4 regions of the Chlorobium sp. genome follow, and region 1 is predicted to be linked to each of the others. Evidence: riboswitches for the same ligand, from Rfam matches in the RefSeq annotation. Region 1 holds a riboswitch; each other region holds the start of a gene.
The links. Region 1 has a riboswitch for cobalamin ahead of WBP50_RS10695 (TonB-dependent receptor). Riboswitches for the same ligand answer to the same signal wherever they lie in the genome.
Positions count from the first base shown of each region.

Region 2: another riboswitch for cobalamin. It lies ahead of metE (5-methyltetrahydropteroyltriglutamate--homocysteine S-methyltransferase); the one in region 1 lies ahead of WBP50_RS10695 (TonB-dependent receptor).
Region 3: another riboswitch for cobalamin. It lies ahead of WBP50_RS01015 (TonB-dependent receptor); the one in region 1 lies ahead of WBP50_RS10695 (TonB-dependent receptor).
Region 4: another riboswitch for cobalamin. It lies ahead of WBP50_RS06630 (vitamin B12-dependent ribonucleotide reductase); the one in region 1 lies ahead of WBP50_RS10695 (TonB-dependent receptor).

Region 1 is NZ_JBAWHG010000061.1:2,484-6,172, reverse strand. It holds gene WBP50_RS10700 (cobaltochelatase subunit CobN) at 1-999, shown strand, start outside; cobalamin riboswitch at 1,059-1,273, shown strand; gene WBP50_RS10695 (TonB-dependent receptor) at 1,564-3,689, shown strand, end outside.
Region 2 is NZ_JBAWHG010000009.1:14,845-18,533, forward strand. It holds gene metE (5-methyltetrahydropteroyltriglutamate--homocysteine S-methyltransferase) at 1-1,718, opposite strand, end outside; cobalamin riboswitch at 1,851-2,041, opposite strand; gene WBP50_RS01060 (ABC transporter permease) at 2,215-2,961, opposite strand; gene WBP50_RS01065 (ABC transporter ATP-binding protein) at 2,958-3,689, opposite strand, start outside.
Region 3 is NZ_JBAWHG010000009.1:5,544-9,232, reverse strand. It holds gene cbiQ (cobalt ECF transporter T component CbiQ) at 1-663, shown strand, start outside; gene WBP50_RS01020 (ATP-binding cassette domain-containing protein) at 657-1,511, shown strand; cobalamin riboswitch at 1,559-1,797, shown strand; gene WBP50_RS01015 (TonB-dependent receptor) at 2,052-3,689, shown strand, end outside.
Region 4 is NZ_JBAWHG010000040.1:46,734-50,422, reverse strand. It holds gene WBP50_RS06630 (vitamin B12-dependent ribonucleotide reductase) at 1-1,575, opposite strand, end outside; cobalamin riboswitch at 1,794-2,063, opposite strand; gene WBP50_RS06625 (pentapeptide repeat-containing protein) at 2,216-3,277, opposite strand; gene WBP50_RS06620 (hypothetical protein) at 3,292-3,689, opposite strand, start outside.

The DNA.
Region 1 (3,689 bases):
GTTCCCCATTTTCTTGCGCTCATCGACAGGGCGGTCGCCGCCGTCAGCGCCCTCGAGGAGGAACCGGCGGAATCCAATTTCGTCAGGAAGCACACCCTCGAGCAGCTTGCCGCGCTGCAGGAGTCCCACGCCGGGAAGATGGAGGATTCGCTCATGCAGCGCCTGTCGCTCTACCGGGTGTTTTCCTCGCCGCCCGGCACCTATGCCAACGGGGTGGCCCTCGCTCTCGACGCGTCGGCATGGAACGACCGGCGCGACCTTGCCGAGACCTACATCAACCACTCCGGCTACGCCTATGGCGGCGGGCAGCTCGACCAGGGGGTCAAGGCGTACGACCTGTTCAGCCGCCAGCTTGCAAGGGTCGAAATCTCGTGCATAAAGCAGACCTCCGGGGAGTACGATGCGCTCGACTGCGGCTGCTATGCCGCAAGCGCCGGGGGAATGGCGGCGGCCGCAAAGGTGCTGTCGGGAAAAGCCGTGAAAACCTGGTGGGCCGATACGACCCGCCCCGGCAATCCCGATATCCGCGATTTCAGGGATGAGGCCGAGCGTTCGGTTCGCGCAAAGCTCTGCAACGAGGCATGGATAGCATCCATGAAAGAGCACGGTTTCCAGGGAGCCCAGGGGTTCGCTTCGCGTATCAACAACCTCTTCAAATGGAGCGCCACGACGGGCGAGGTGGAGACCTGGGTGTTCGAGCAGGTGGTGGAGACCTTCGTGCAGAACGAGGAGAACCGTGAATGGATCCGCCGGCAGAACCCATGGGCGCTCGAAGAGATCACCCGCCGACTGCTCGAAGCCGAAGCGAGGGGACTCTGGGATGCCAGGCCGGACCTGCTCGAGGCGGTGCGCCAGGCGGCCCTCTCCATCGAGGGAGATCTCGAAGAGCGGATCGGCGATGTCGAAGGAGCGTTTCAGGGCGGCCGGATCGACATTTTCACCGGCGATGAGGTCGAGCGGTGGAAACGTGAGTGGAGGATAAAGGAGAATGATGAATGATGAATTTCGTCCACCAAGTCCACTTTGGCTTGTGTCGAAGAGAACAAGTAGTAACTAACGTTTAATTATTCAGTTACGGTTTCCGGCGCTGCAAGGCGCCGGAATGAAAAGGGAACCCGGTGAAAATCCGGGACAGTGCCCGCTGCTGTAATCCCTCCGTCGGCATCCGCCGGCGGCGCGGTGCTTCCGAAAAGGCCACTGGTCCGCGCCCGCGGACCGGGAAGGCCGGAAGCATGGGGAGAGTCAGAAGACCTGCCGTAACGAAGTAATGCTTCGGGAAAAAAGCGAACAGAGATGACAGCAAGAGATGATATTCCCGGCGGGAGGGAGGCGGCATTGCCGTTTCTCCGGTGGCGAAGCGTTCTCCCTTTCGGCTCAAGGCCTGAAGGGTTCCGATGCCGCGCCCGTTGCCTGCACCATGCAGAGAGCGTGTCCGGGCGGAGTCCGGCATGGATGACGCCCTCTTATCGCAGCAGGGCCGGCCCTTTCCTGCATTCGGGGGAAAGGGGCCGACAGACAGCAACAACAACGCATTGGCATTGTGCAACCACAAAACAAAACTCGATGAAATCCTACTCAGTCAAGAAAGTTTTTCGTACGGCGGGACTGTTTGCCGTACTTGTGTCGGTATGGGTGCCGGAAGCCTCGGCCGAAAGCCGGGTCATAACCGGGGTCGTCACCAGCCGCGATGACGGCACTCCTCTGCCCGGAGCAACGATTCGGGTCGAGGGGAGCGGCGCAGGGACGGTTACCGATTCGCGCGGCGAATACACGCTGACCCTTCCTGGTGATGCGGGCCGGGTGACGGTGAGCTCTATCGGTTATGCAACGCGGTATCTCAAACCCGGTCAGGGGAAGCTGCTCAATGTCGCCCTTGCCGAAAGCGCGCATTCGGCAGGCGAGATCGTTGTTTCGTCGACACGTTCCCAGGAACAGCTGAAGAACATACCGCGCAAGATCGAGGTGATCACCGGCAAGGATATCGAGGCGCTCGATCCGGCAAGTGCTTCGGAACTGCTCAAGAAGACTGCCGGTGTTGACGTCATCGAGTATCCCGGCATGCTTTCGGGGGTCTCGATCAGGGGATTCGTTCCGAATGCCGGCTCGTATTACAATGCCGAGTATGTCTCGTATCTGCTTGACGGCAGGCCGCTTGGCACGAGAAACCTCGCCGCCGTCGATATGAACATGATCGAGCGGGTCGAGGTGATCAAAGGGCCTTCATCGGCACTGTACGGATCGCAGGGCATGGGAGGCACCATCAACTTCATTTCGAAAAAGTCCCAGGGACCCATCAGAGGCAAGGTATCGCTCGGCTACGGCAGCTTCGAAACCTTCGACGGCAGCGGCGCGATCGGCGGTTCGATCAGCGACCGTTTCGATTTCGACCTCGGTTTCCGGTATTTCAGCCAGAACGAGGATTACAAGGTCGGCAATAACACGCTCATCTCGGATCCCTCCCCGGAGATGGTCGAGGAAGGGATCGGCGCCATGCGGAATTCCACCTATTCCAGCAATTCCGGTTCGCTCCGCATCGGCTACCGTCTCAGCGACAGTTTCAGGCTCGACCTGCGCGGCGCGTTTTTCAACGCTCCGTCGGTTCATACGCCCGGTTCCATCTGGGGTTATTATGAAGACGGATTGAAGGATGTCTTCCGCAAAACCGCGGATATTTCCCTTACCGGTACGGCGGGACGACACCATGTCAAATTCATGCCCTACTGGTCTGAAGACGAGAGCCGAAACCTGAAGAGCGCCTCGGGCAAGACGTACGCCTATTTCGAAGGCCGAAACGAGGAGTACGGTTTTCAGCTGCAGGATGCCGTAACCATCGGCAGGCATCGCGTGACGGCCGGCGTCGATTACCATACATCGACCTACAAAACCCAAAGGCACAGCGCTCCAGGGGTTTCCGCCGCTCCCTACAGTCCGGACGGCAGGACCAGCAGCCTCGGCCTCTTTGCCGAAGCCGGGCTCTCGTTCCTCGACGGGCGGCTTGTCGTCACTCCGGGAATGCGTTACGACATGAGCACCTTTGCCATGCTTGATACGCCGCTGATCGCGGACGTGGATACGGAAGAGACGCATGACGGGTTTTTCAGCCCATCGCTGGCTTTCCAGTACTCATTACTGCCTGCCCTGAAGACCCATGCGAGCATCGGCCGGGCGTTTGTGTCGCCCTCCGCGTTGCAGAAGGCCGGGGAGTATATCGATACCTATGGCTGGACGGTGCGGGGCAACCCGGACCTGGAGCCGGAAACGAGCGTGACCTGGGATGCCGGTCTGACCTGGAGCGACGAGAAACGGGGATTGCGGGCCGATGTCACCTACTACGATACTGAATGGGAGGATTTCATCACAACGGAAAGCACCAGCGACGGCAGCAAGATCAAAACCTATGTCAATGCGGCAAGCGCCAGGCTGCGGGGCATGGAGTTCGAACTCTCCTGCGATTTCGGAGCGATGGCCGACTACCGTTATTCCTTGCGCTGCTATGCCAGTTACACCCGTCAATTCGAAGCCGAGGTAACAAAGTACGGCGTCGAGAGCCCGATGAAATATGTTCGCGCCGGGCTCGGCTCGTTCGGTATCGAGTACAACGACTTCCATCTTCTCAATGCCCGTCTCAGCGCCCGTTACCTGGGCTCCCGTTACGAGGACAACTATTTTACGTCGATACGTCCGACGCT
Region 2 (3,689 bases), on a different contig from region 1:
TTCAGGATCGTCGCAGGACCGGTCAGCATCCCCTTGACCGGCTTCGTCGTCAGGCTCTGTGCATACACCGTCCACTCGACGGTCATTGGCCCTTTCCTGCTGACGTCGCCGTAAATGACCGGAGGCTTCACGGCTCTGGTCCCGTAACTCTGCACCCATCCGTTTGCCGTAAAGGCCACCCCGTTGAGGTACCCGGCGAAATATTCCACCATATCGGTGCGCTCGAACTCTCCGTGAACCAGAACATCGAGGCCCGCCGACTCCTGCCACGCAATCGCATCGGCGATAAGCTCCCTTACTGCCGACTCGTACTCCTCCAGGGAAAGAGCACCCTCCCGGTACCGCCTGCGCAGCGAACGAAGCCGGGGCGTCTGCGGCAGCGAGCCGATCATCGTGACAGGAAGGAGCGGCAGATGCAGCAGCTCCTCCTGAATGACCGCCCGCTCATGAAAGGGTTCAGGCCTGCCGACCTTCCGACCGGCAAATGCCTCGACCCGTCTGCATACCTCCTCGTTGGAAAGAAACGGTGAATGCGCCCGCTCGTCCGACGCCTTCAGATGGTCGGAAAGCGCATGGAAAGCCCCGTCCGAAACCTCTTCGCCCATAAGATCGGCAAGCAGCCGGATTTCATCGAGCTTCTGGCGCGCAAAGGAAAGCCATGGCCTGAGAAAACCCGGCAGCGGACCGTTTTCGGGCTCGAGCTCGAGATCGTATGGAACATGCAACAGCGAGCACGACGAGGAAACCATGACGCGCTCTCCGCCAAGCGACTTTACGGCCAGACCGAGCAGGCCGAGAGACTCTTCGAGCCTGCCTTTCCAGATGTTCCTTCCGTCGATGAGCCCGAGCGAAAGGTTCATGGCTGCGGGAAGAAGATCGAAGAGAAGCGGAAGATCAGGAAAGCCGCGCAGGGTATCGACATGCAGGGTATCGACCGGCAGTGAGAGCGCCGTCCGGAGATTGTCGCCGAGACCTTCGAAATAGGTGGCGAGCAGAAAATGCATATCCGGAAAATGCTGCTTCAGATACCGGTAGACCTCACGGTAAGCCTCGCGCGTTTTCCCGTCGAGATCGGTTACCAGAAAAGGTTCGTCGAACTGCAGCCAGAAACAGCCGGCATGGCGCAAATCCTCGAGAATAGCCACATAAACCGGAAGCAGGCGCTCGATGAGATCGAGACGGTGAAAGCCCTCCCCTTTCTCCCGTCCGAGCAGGAGATAGCTCATCGGCCCGATCAGGACCGTCTTCGGCGCAGCCACCCCGAATGCTTTGGCTTCGAGAAACTCTTCGACGGCTTTCCGCGAAGAGTAGCAGAAGTGCTGCGTTGCGGTGAATTCCGGAACAAGGTAGTGGTAATTGGTATCGAACCATTTGGTCATCTCCATCGCCTTCACGTCGAAACCGGACTGCTGGTAGCCCCGGCACATGGCGAAGTAGAGATCGAGATCGGAGAGATGCTGCCGGAGTGGCGCGTAGCGTTCAGGAACCGCGCCGAGCATGAAGCTCATGTCCTGAACCTGATCATAGAGGGAGAAGTCGTTGCTCGGTATCAGGTCCATTCCGGCATCCTGCTGAACCTTCCAGCGATACTGTTTTTCGTCAAGCGAAGCTGCAAGCAGGGCCGTTTCGTCGAGAGCGCCCGACCAATAGCGTTCGCAGGCTTTTTTCATGCCTCTGGAGGCGCCGATACGAGGATAGCCAAGTGCGTGTGTAAGCATACGTCTGTGGTGTGTTGACCAACCGTTTTGTACGCTTACGCGGGAAAAGAATCGTAGGAGGGATAGAAGCCTGCAGGAAGAAGCACCTGAAGCCGTAATCGCTCATAAATGCTTTGTTCCGCGAAAGCATGTTACAAGAAAAGAAGCGGGACAGGTCTCCTGGCTTGCCGGTTCTGCAGCACCTTCCCATTCCGCATCGTTCGGAACAGTGGTATAACGCTGCACAACACTCGGTCGGCTTTACAGTTGCGCGTCAGCTCACGATTTTCACGTGATTCCCTATTAAACCCTTTTTATGGGGTATCCAGCTTCATCAGTAAAAAAAGAACAGTTCAAACGAATGTAAAAAAATAATTCAATAACCGTCAACGATTTTAACGCCGTGCAGGATTGACCGCATCCACCACCGCCACGCTTCCGGCTCCTGCTCACCGCCCACCACTCACTGCTCACGATCTTCACCCATCAGCCTGTTCAGCAAAACCCGTCCGCAGATTCATTCGCCGTAGTTACTGATCAATCGCGTCCCGACCACAAGAAAAACAAGCGTGTAGACGCCCATCGCCAGCAAGGAGACGAGTGCCGGGGTATCGAACGAGGTCTTGCGTATCAGGATATTCGTATGGCTCAGCGGAAACAGGTAAATGAACCACTTCAATACCACAGGAACTCGGTCCAGCGGGAAAAAGGTGCCGCTGAAGAACGACATGGGAAGAATCAGGAAATTGTTGTACGTCGAGGTTTCTTCATGACTTTTGGCCACCATGCCGATAATCACGCCAAGACAGGCAAACATGAAACAGTTCAGCAGGGTAGCCAGAAGCAGAAACGGGGTCAGGGTGAACGAACCGTGCAGAAACAGGCCCATGCCGATCAGGAGCGAGGCGGCGAAAAGCCCTTTGACCATGCCGGCAAGAACCTCGCCAAGCATGATGCCGCCTGCTGTAATCGGGGCCTGAACGAGCACCTGAAAGGTCTTGAAATAGACCCGGTTCAGATTAAGGGCTCCGGCGATCCAGCTGTATGAATTGGTCATGGAGCTCATGGCGACCAGTCCGGGAATCAGAAAAGCAAGATAGTCCCCGCTGGAAAGATGCACGTTGCGGCCAAGACCGAAACCGAAAACGATCAGGTAGATCAGCGGCACCATCATGGCCGACACCAGATAACTCACCTTCAGCAGCTTTCTCTTAAAAAGCAGCATTTCCCTCAGAAACACGGGATACCAGCCGGTCAGGTTCATTCGATTCGTTCTCCGGTCAATTTTATGAAAACATCTTCAAGATTGGTTTTTCTTACCGTTCCGCCATTTTCCAGACCGCAGACGATTTCATGCGCCTCCTCCCGGCTGTTGGCGGAATGCTGAATCAGGTTGCCGGCATCGTCGATCTGGTCCACGGCATAGGCTCCGACCATGTTCATCAATGCCGATGGCGTGTCAAGGACCATCAATTGGCCCTTGCGCAGAATCCCGATGCGGTCACAGAGCATTTCCGCCTCTTCGATGTAATGGGTAGTCAGAAAGACGGTTCGGCCCGATTTTCCGATTTTTCGGACAATCTGCCATAGCTGGCGTCTGATCTGCGGATCGAGACCGATGGATGGTTCGTCGAGAAACAGGACTGCCGGATCGTTCAGGAGCGCACGGGCAACCATCAGACGGCGTTTCATGCCTCCGGACAATCCGCTGACAAGAGCATCACGCCGGTCAAGCAGCTCCACATCACGGAGAGCCTCACCGATTCGCTGCCGGAGATTGTCAATCCGGTACAGTTTCCCATAAATCCGCATGTTCTCTTCGACCGTCAGTTCACGGTCGAGATTGTTTTCCTGCGGAACGATGCCGATCAGCGATTTGATCTGAAACGACTTGCCGCCGACATCATCTCCGCCGATGGCCGCACTGCCGCTGTCGGCGCGCGTAAGACCGGTCATGATGCGTATCAGGGTGCTTTTTCCTGCGCCGTTCGG
Region 3 (3,689 bases), on a different contig from region 1:
CTGCTTTCGATGGGGGCGGCGACGGTTTTCGCAGGAAGGGTCTCCGCGCGTATCTTCATCGGTCTGCTTGCGCTTCCCCTGGCGTTTCTTGTTGCGGGAGCGGCAGGGGTGGCTGTCGATTTCAGTCCCGATCCGGACCGGTTTGCCGTCGCCATGCCGGTTGGCGGCGTTTACGCCGGTCTGACGGCGTCGGGACTCGACAGGGCCCTTCGGCTGTTTTTCCGGGCCATGGGGTCGGTTTCCTGCATGTATTTCATCGCGCTTACCACCCCTCCCGAAACCCTTTTTCATGCGGCGCGGCGGCTGCGCGTTCCGGAGCTCCTTATCGAGATGGCAGGCCTCGTCTACCGGTTTCTCTTCATTCTGCTCGACAGCGCCGGACGGATCCGTCTGGCGCAGGAGTCCCGTCTGGGCTATGTCGATCTGCGGGCATCGTTCCGTTCGCTTGCGGCGCTTTCCTCGGCGCTTTTTCTCATGGCCGCAAGGCGCGCCGACGAGTGCTATACGGCGCTTGAATGCCGGGGTTATGCGGGGACGCTCAGGGTGCTTCACGAGCCTTGTGAACGGCCCCGTTCCTTTATGCTGCTGCTTGCCGGAGTTCACGGCCTGCTTGCCGCCGCCCTTTTGCTCATCTGGCGGTATCCGGAGATGTTTCCATGGTGACGGCTCAGACAATTCTTGAAGCCCGGGAGCTGCACTACACCTATCCGGACGGTTCGCAGGCATTGAACGGCGTCGATTTCAGGGCGGAACGGGGGAAGCTCACCGCGCTGCTCGGCAGCAACGGCGCGGGCAAATCCTCGCTGCTCCTTGCCTGCAACGGGATCGTCCGGCCGCAATCCGGAACGGTGCTTTTCAGGGGGGTTCCTGTGTCCTACAGCCGGAAAGGACTTGCCATGCTGCGCCGTCAGGTGGGAATGGTGTTCCAGAATCCCGATGTCCAGCTTTTTTCGAGCAGCGTTTTTCAGGACATCTCCTTCGGACTCTGTAACGAGGGGCTGCCGGAAGATGAAATCCGGAAGCGCGTTGCCGTGGCCATGCGGAATACCGGGATCGAGGCCCTCGAGGGCAAGCCGGTGCACCGGCTGAGCTTCGGTCAGAAAAAAAGGGTCGCCATGGCAGGGGTGCTCGCCATGGAACCCTCTCTCCTGCTTCTTGACGAGCCGACCGCGGGTCTCGATCCGAAAGGCGCGGCGGAAATCATGCAGCTCGTCAAAGCCATGCAGCGGCAATCGGGCATGTCGGTGATTATCGCCACGCACGACATCGAAATGGTGCCGCTTTTCTGTGATCACGTCTGTGTCATGGAAGCCGGCAGGGTTCTTTTCGAAGGCTCGCCGGAGGAGGTGTTCACCCGGAGGGATAAGGTGCGTCAGGCCGGACTTCGTCTGCCGAGGATCGGTCATCTGATGGAAATCCTGAAGGAAAAGGACGGTTTCCGGTTCAGCGAGGAGGCATTTTCCATTGGATCGGCAAGGAGGGCGATCAAAGAGTGGGGCAGGGAGCGATGACTCTTGCCGCTGTTTTTTTTATCCGGTATTTTTCTTATGTTCAGAACTGTTCTTTCGTCGTAGCTGGTGCCGGTTTAAAAGCCGGAGAATAGGGAAGTACGTGAAAGTCGTACACTGTACCCGCAACTGTACAACGGTATACTGCTGAAGTCGTTCATGGCCACATGCATGAGGGCAGCAGTCGTTTCAGGTCACTGCATCGTTTTCCGCCCAGGAAAACTGCGGGAAGGCCGGAACGGAGACAAGCCGTGATAGTCAGGAGACCTGCCAGTTATTTTTGCATTACAAGATCGGACTACGGGTTATAGTCGGGGCAAAGCTGTACTTCTTTTGCATTGCTTACCGTTTTGATCTTTTTGCAGGATACGATTCATGGGTTTGCCAGAACCGGCGCAGGACGTTTTCGTTCCCGGCGCGGTGTTCGTGGTTCCGGAAACGACTCCTGGAAAAACAGGTCGGCACTGCTCGAACCGTTATGCGCTGCCTTTTTAACCCCTGTCAGTTTATGTTTTTTTCAAACTGAAAACAGGACCAACATCGATGAACAAAAAAGTATGCCTGCTTGTGCTGGCCGGGCTGCTCTGCAGCAGGGGGCTTCTTGCCGAAGAGACGACGAAAAGCTTTACCGGCAGTGAACTGGTCGTTACCTCGAGCCGCGTCGAGGAAGAAAAGAAAAATGTAACAACGAACATTACCGTCATCAGCAAAGAGGAGATCAAACAGTCATCGGCAAAGGATCTCGGAGACCTGCTCGCGGAAAAAAACATCGGCGCCGTCGTAAAATACACGGGAACGCTGACTGGTATCGGAATCAGGGGTTTCAGGACGGAATCGCACGGCAACGATCTTATGGGTAAGGTACTCGTGCTGCTCAACGGTCGCAGGGCGGGCACGGGAAACCTCGCCAAGATTGCGGTCGGCGAGATCGAACGTGTCGAAATCATTCGTGGCCCGGCAGCCGTCCAGTACGGTTCCGCAGCCATCGGCGGCGTTGTGAACGTGATTACGGCGAAAGGGTCGGGCGTTCCGACGCTCTCGTTTGCCCAGGAGATCGGGAGCAGCGATTATACCCGGACAACGCTCGGAACCTCGGGGAAAGTCGGGAACCTGGACTTTTCGGGAAGTGTTTCACTTGCCGAAATGGGGGATTATAAAACCGGATCGGGAAAAACGTACTACAATACGGCATATGACGACCAGACCTCCGGCAGCCTGAACATCGGTTACGAGTTCACTCCCGGGCATAGAATCGGAGTGAACTACACCTATTTCAAGGTTGGCGATGGCGGTTCTTCAAGCTATCTGAGCCAGAACGATCTTGACGACTCGTTCGAAAAGGAGAATTATTCGACGGATATCGTGTACGAGGGACGGACTGCCGACAGCAGCCTCTCCTGGATGGCCAGATATTTTACCGGACGCGACTCCGATGTCTGGTACGACCCGACCGGAAGCAATCCCGATTACTGGGATGACGATACTCCGTACACGTCGGAAGTCGATCACAAGGGAGCCCAGGCGCAGCTGACGTACAATCACGACTTTTTCCGCGCCACGGCAGGCCTGGACTGGGTCAATTACGAAGAGGTCTCGACTCCTTATGCTCCGTACAAGTCTGAATACGATAACATGGCGGAGTTTCTGCTGCTCAACGGCTTTCTTTTCGACAAGCATCTGGTGCTTTCCGCCGGATTTCGTTACGATACGTATGACTTGACCTCCCAGGGCTATGAGGATTCGTCGGAATCGAGCCGTGATGCCGATAACTTCGTTATGAATTACGGTATTGCCTGGCATGTCGCTGACGGCATCAAGCTGCGGGCATCCTATGCCGAAGGGTTCAAGATGCCCGCATCGAGGGAACTGGCCGCCGATTACGTTTCTTATGGCATCAACTATGTCGGCAACGCCGATCTCGAGCCTGAAGAGAGCACAACCTGCGAAGTCGGCGTTGATGTTGCCGATGGCCGGTTCGCCTCCTCGTTAACCTGGTTCACCACGGATTTTAAAAACAAGATTCAGTCGGTCAGTCTCGGGAGCGGCGTTTCGTCCTGGGAAAATCTTGACGGAGCGAAGATTTCAGGATTCGAAGGCGACGTGTCGTATGCCTTTGAGCCGTTCGGCAGCAACTGGCAGTTCAGCCCCTATGCCAGCTTTGTTTATCTGACGGAATTCGAG
Region 4 (3,689 bases), on a different contig from region 1:
GAGACCGAGCGTGCGGTACTCGTAGCTGAGACGGGCGATATCCTTCGACGGGAAATGCGCCATCAGCACCGATATCTCCAGCACCACAGTCCAGAGTGCCGAAGCGTGCAGCAGCTCCCTGACCCTGATCTTTCCGGTCGATTCATCGACGAAGTGAATCAGGTTGAGACTGGCCAGATTACATGCGGTATCGTCGAGAAACATGTACTCGGAGCACGGATTGCTTGCATTGATCCTGCCGCTCTCCGGACAGGTATGCCACTCGTTGATGGTGGTATCGAACTGGAGGCCGGGATCGGCGCATTTCCATGAGCTCATGAGAATTTTTTCCCAGAGGTCGCGGGCTTTCACGGCTCTTGCGGTTTTGCCGGTCGTACGCTCGCGGAGCACCCACATATCGTCGTTTTCGACGGCTTTCATGAAGGCGTTGGTGACCCTGACGGTGTTGTTCGAGTTCTGGCCGCCGACGGTCTGGTAGGCTTCGGATTCGTAATGCGTATCGTATTCGTCGAAGTCGAGGGTGGTGTAACCCTGATCGACCAGGGCAAGCACCCTGAGGATATAGTTCATCGGCACGGCCCGCGAAAGAGCGTTCCTGATGAGAAGCTGCAGCTTCATGTTTTCGGAACGGTCGGAGCCGTTGGCAATGGCTTCGTCGACAATCGCCTTGAGAAAACGGGAGCAGATCCTCGAACCGGCCACCAGTGAAGCTACCTTGTCCTCTTCACGCGCCTTCCACTCGATGAAGCGCTCCACGTCCGGGTGGTCGATATCGACAATCACCATTTTGGCCGCGCGACGGGTGGTTCCGCCGGACTTGATGGCTCCGGCCGCCGAATCGAATATCTTGAGAAAGCTCATCAGCCCCGAAGAGCTGCCGCCGCCGCTGAGTTTTTCGCCGGATGAACGCAGGTTCGAGTAGTTGGTGCCCGATCCACTGCCGAACTTGAACACTCTCGCTTCGCGCACGGCAAGATCGAAAATGCCCCCGTCGTTGACCAGATCGTCATTGACCGACTGGATGAAACAGGCATGGGCCTGGGGACGGGAATAGGCGTCTTCGGACTCCCTGGTCTGGCCGGTTGCCGGATCGACATAGAAGTGCCCCTGAGCGGGTCCGTCGATGCCGTAGGCGAAGTTCAGTCCGGTATTGAACCACTGGGGAGAGTTGGGTGCGCCCATCTGGCGGAGCAGCATATAGGCGACCTCGTCGTAGAAAGCCTGCGCGTCGTCGGGCGAATCGAAATAACGGTTCTTTTCGCCCCACTCCTTCCAGCATCCGGCAAGACGGTGCACGACCTCCTTGATGGAGCGCTCGCTGCCGGTTACAGGCTGGCCCGTTTCGTCGAGCACCGCGTTTCCGTCAGCATCACGCCGGGGTACCCCTGTCTTGCGGAAATATTTCTGGGCGAGAATATCGGCCGCCACCTGCGACCAGTGTTTCGGCACCTCGATATCGTTCAGTTCAAACACCTTCGAGCCGTCCGGATTACGCAGCACGGATGAACGGAGGGTGTACTCGAAACGGTCGTAGACGTTCTCTCCGGGAGAGGTAAACAGGCGGGCGATTTTCATATGAAGTCTCCAGAATCGATAAATGATTGTTGATAGGTAAACCCTTTATATTCAATAAGTTACCTTACCCGGACAACAAGCTTGCAAGCCATTGCTACTGTCTTTAGGGGGGCAATAGTATGGATAATATAACCTCACCATACTGACGAAAAAAGATCATGAAATAAAAAAAGATCAGACGGCTGAAAAGGTCACCCGGCTCTATTCCCGAAGCCGATCGGCGACAAGCAATTACGGCAGGTTTCCTGACTTCGACGGTTGCATCGACTTCCGACGCTTTTTCCTGCGGCATCCTTCCCCTGCTTTTCCCGTGGTATCTGGAATCGGCAGAGTGCATGCCCGCGAACCGCAACGACCATCCGGACAGAGCTGTCCGTATCGACTCACGGCAAACCATCTTACAGTTGCGGGTACAGTATACGATTCAGACGTACTTCCCTATTATCCGGCAGCATTACGCATCCGGCACCGTACTATCGAATGAATTGCTGAAGTGTAACGATTTTTCACCGGCAGGCAAAACAGGATGGTGATTTTCGGGCCATGGCACGAATTCCCCTGCAGCATCGATCGAACTCCGGAGAGCGTTCAACACCAAGAGCCTGATAATGCCCGACCCCGACCGCTCCCTGTCAATCCCTCACCGCTCTTTTTCCTCCCGCAGGAGGGTGGCGAGTGCGGCGATCTCCGCAGCCTGCGCTTCAACGGCATGGGCGAGACGCTCCATGTCGGAGCGCCGCTCCCGTTCGGTTTCGGCGTCGAAAAGAATCGGCTTCTGAAAGCCGGCGGAAAGCCTGAAAATCCGCAGGCAAAGCCTGAAAAGCATCACATAGAAAACCGGCAGCAGCCATTCGCCGAGCACGACGGGAAGCTCCTGGTAGTGACTGACAACCCCTGCCCAGTCGCCGGAAAACAGCGCATCCCACTTGACGAAAAAGTAGAGATAGACCAGCGGATGGAAACTGAGAAAAAACCGCAGGATTTTCGACTGACGGCGGACCTCCGGATTCTGCTCATATTTTGAAAGCACCCAGGGGAAATGCCCGACGGTCATGACCGAACGGCGGTCGTTGAGATAGCGCGCACCCTGCAGGGCCGAGTCGATGAAGGTAGCCACAAGACTCAGGAGGCCGGTCGAGAGCAGGGCGGCAAGAAAGGCATAGCTGAGGTCATCGAACTTGAAGGAGCCTGACAGGTACGGAAGGGATATCGATTTCGGCCGGATGACGATGAACAGGAGGCCGATGCCGGCAAGGATCATGGAAAAGGTATGGAGTTTTCTGGCCTGCCGGAGACTCTCGATCACCGCCTCGGCATTGGACCCCTGCATGGAGTTTCCCGGAGGATCGAGACGCATGAGCGCCGCGGAATCGGTCGGGGCGGAATAAAAACCGTTGACGCCGATATCGCACCCCAGCAGGGTTTCGTACCGGGTATTGATGTCGATCGTGCTTTTGCTCAGCCGGGCTCCTCCAAGATCCGCACCATCGAGATCGGCCCCCCTGAGATCGGCTCCGCCGAGGTCCGAATCCCGCAGATTCGCTCCGGAAAGACTCGCGCCGCTCAGGTCGGCATCACGGAGGTCGAAGCCCTGGAGATCCGCGCCCTGGAGGTCCGGATACGCCATGCCATTCTGACGGCGCCACAGGTTCCATGAGGCGACTCCCCGCAGGAGAACCGAAAGCTGTTCCTGGCTTGCCATGTTTTAGGTATTGATCAGCAGGGGTTCTTTCCGACGTAGCGAAGAATGGCCCTGAAGAGCGACGCGCTGTGAATGACCTGCGTATAGGTCTCGGCCTGGGTCATGTTGCGGTTCTCTTTTCTGATCTTCCGGCCAAGCCTGCGGGCGGTTTCGGCAACCCGTGCGATTTCGCGGGCAAGATCCTCCTCGCTTTCGATACGGATATCGTACATGCTCCGCTGGATATAGCCGATATTGTTCAGGGCGTTGCATTCGATAATGCCGTCGTTGACGCCGTGGCGCTCCCTGTTGAAGTCGTCGTAGACGGTATTGTGCAGCGGCATGGAGAGATCGCCGGCATAGTGGGCGCAGAACACGAGCGGATAGTCGGCATACTTGCCGGTCGCACTCAGCTTTTTATAGTCCCTGACGG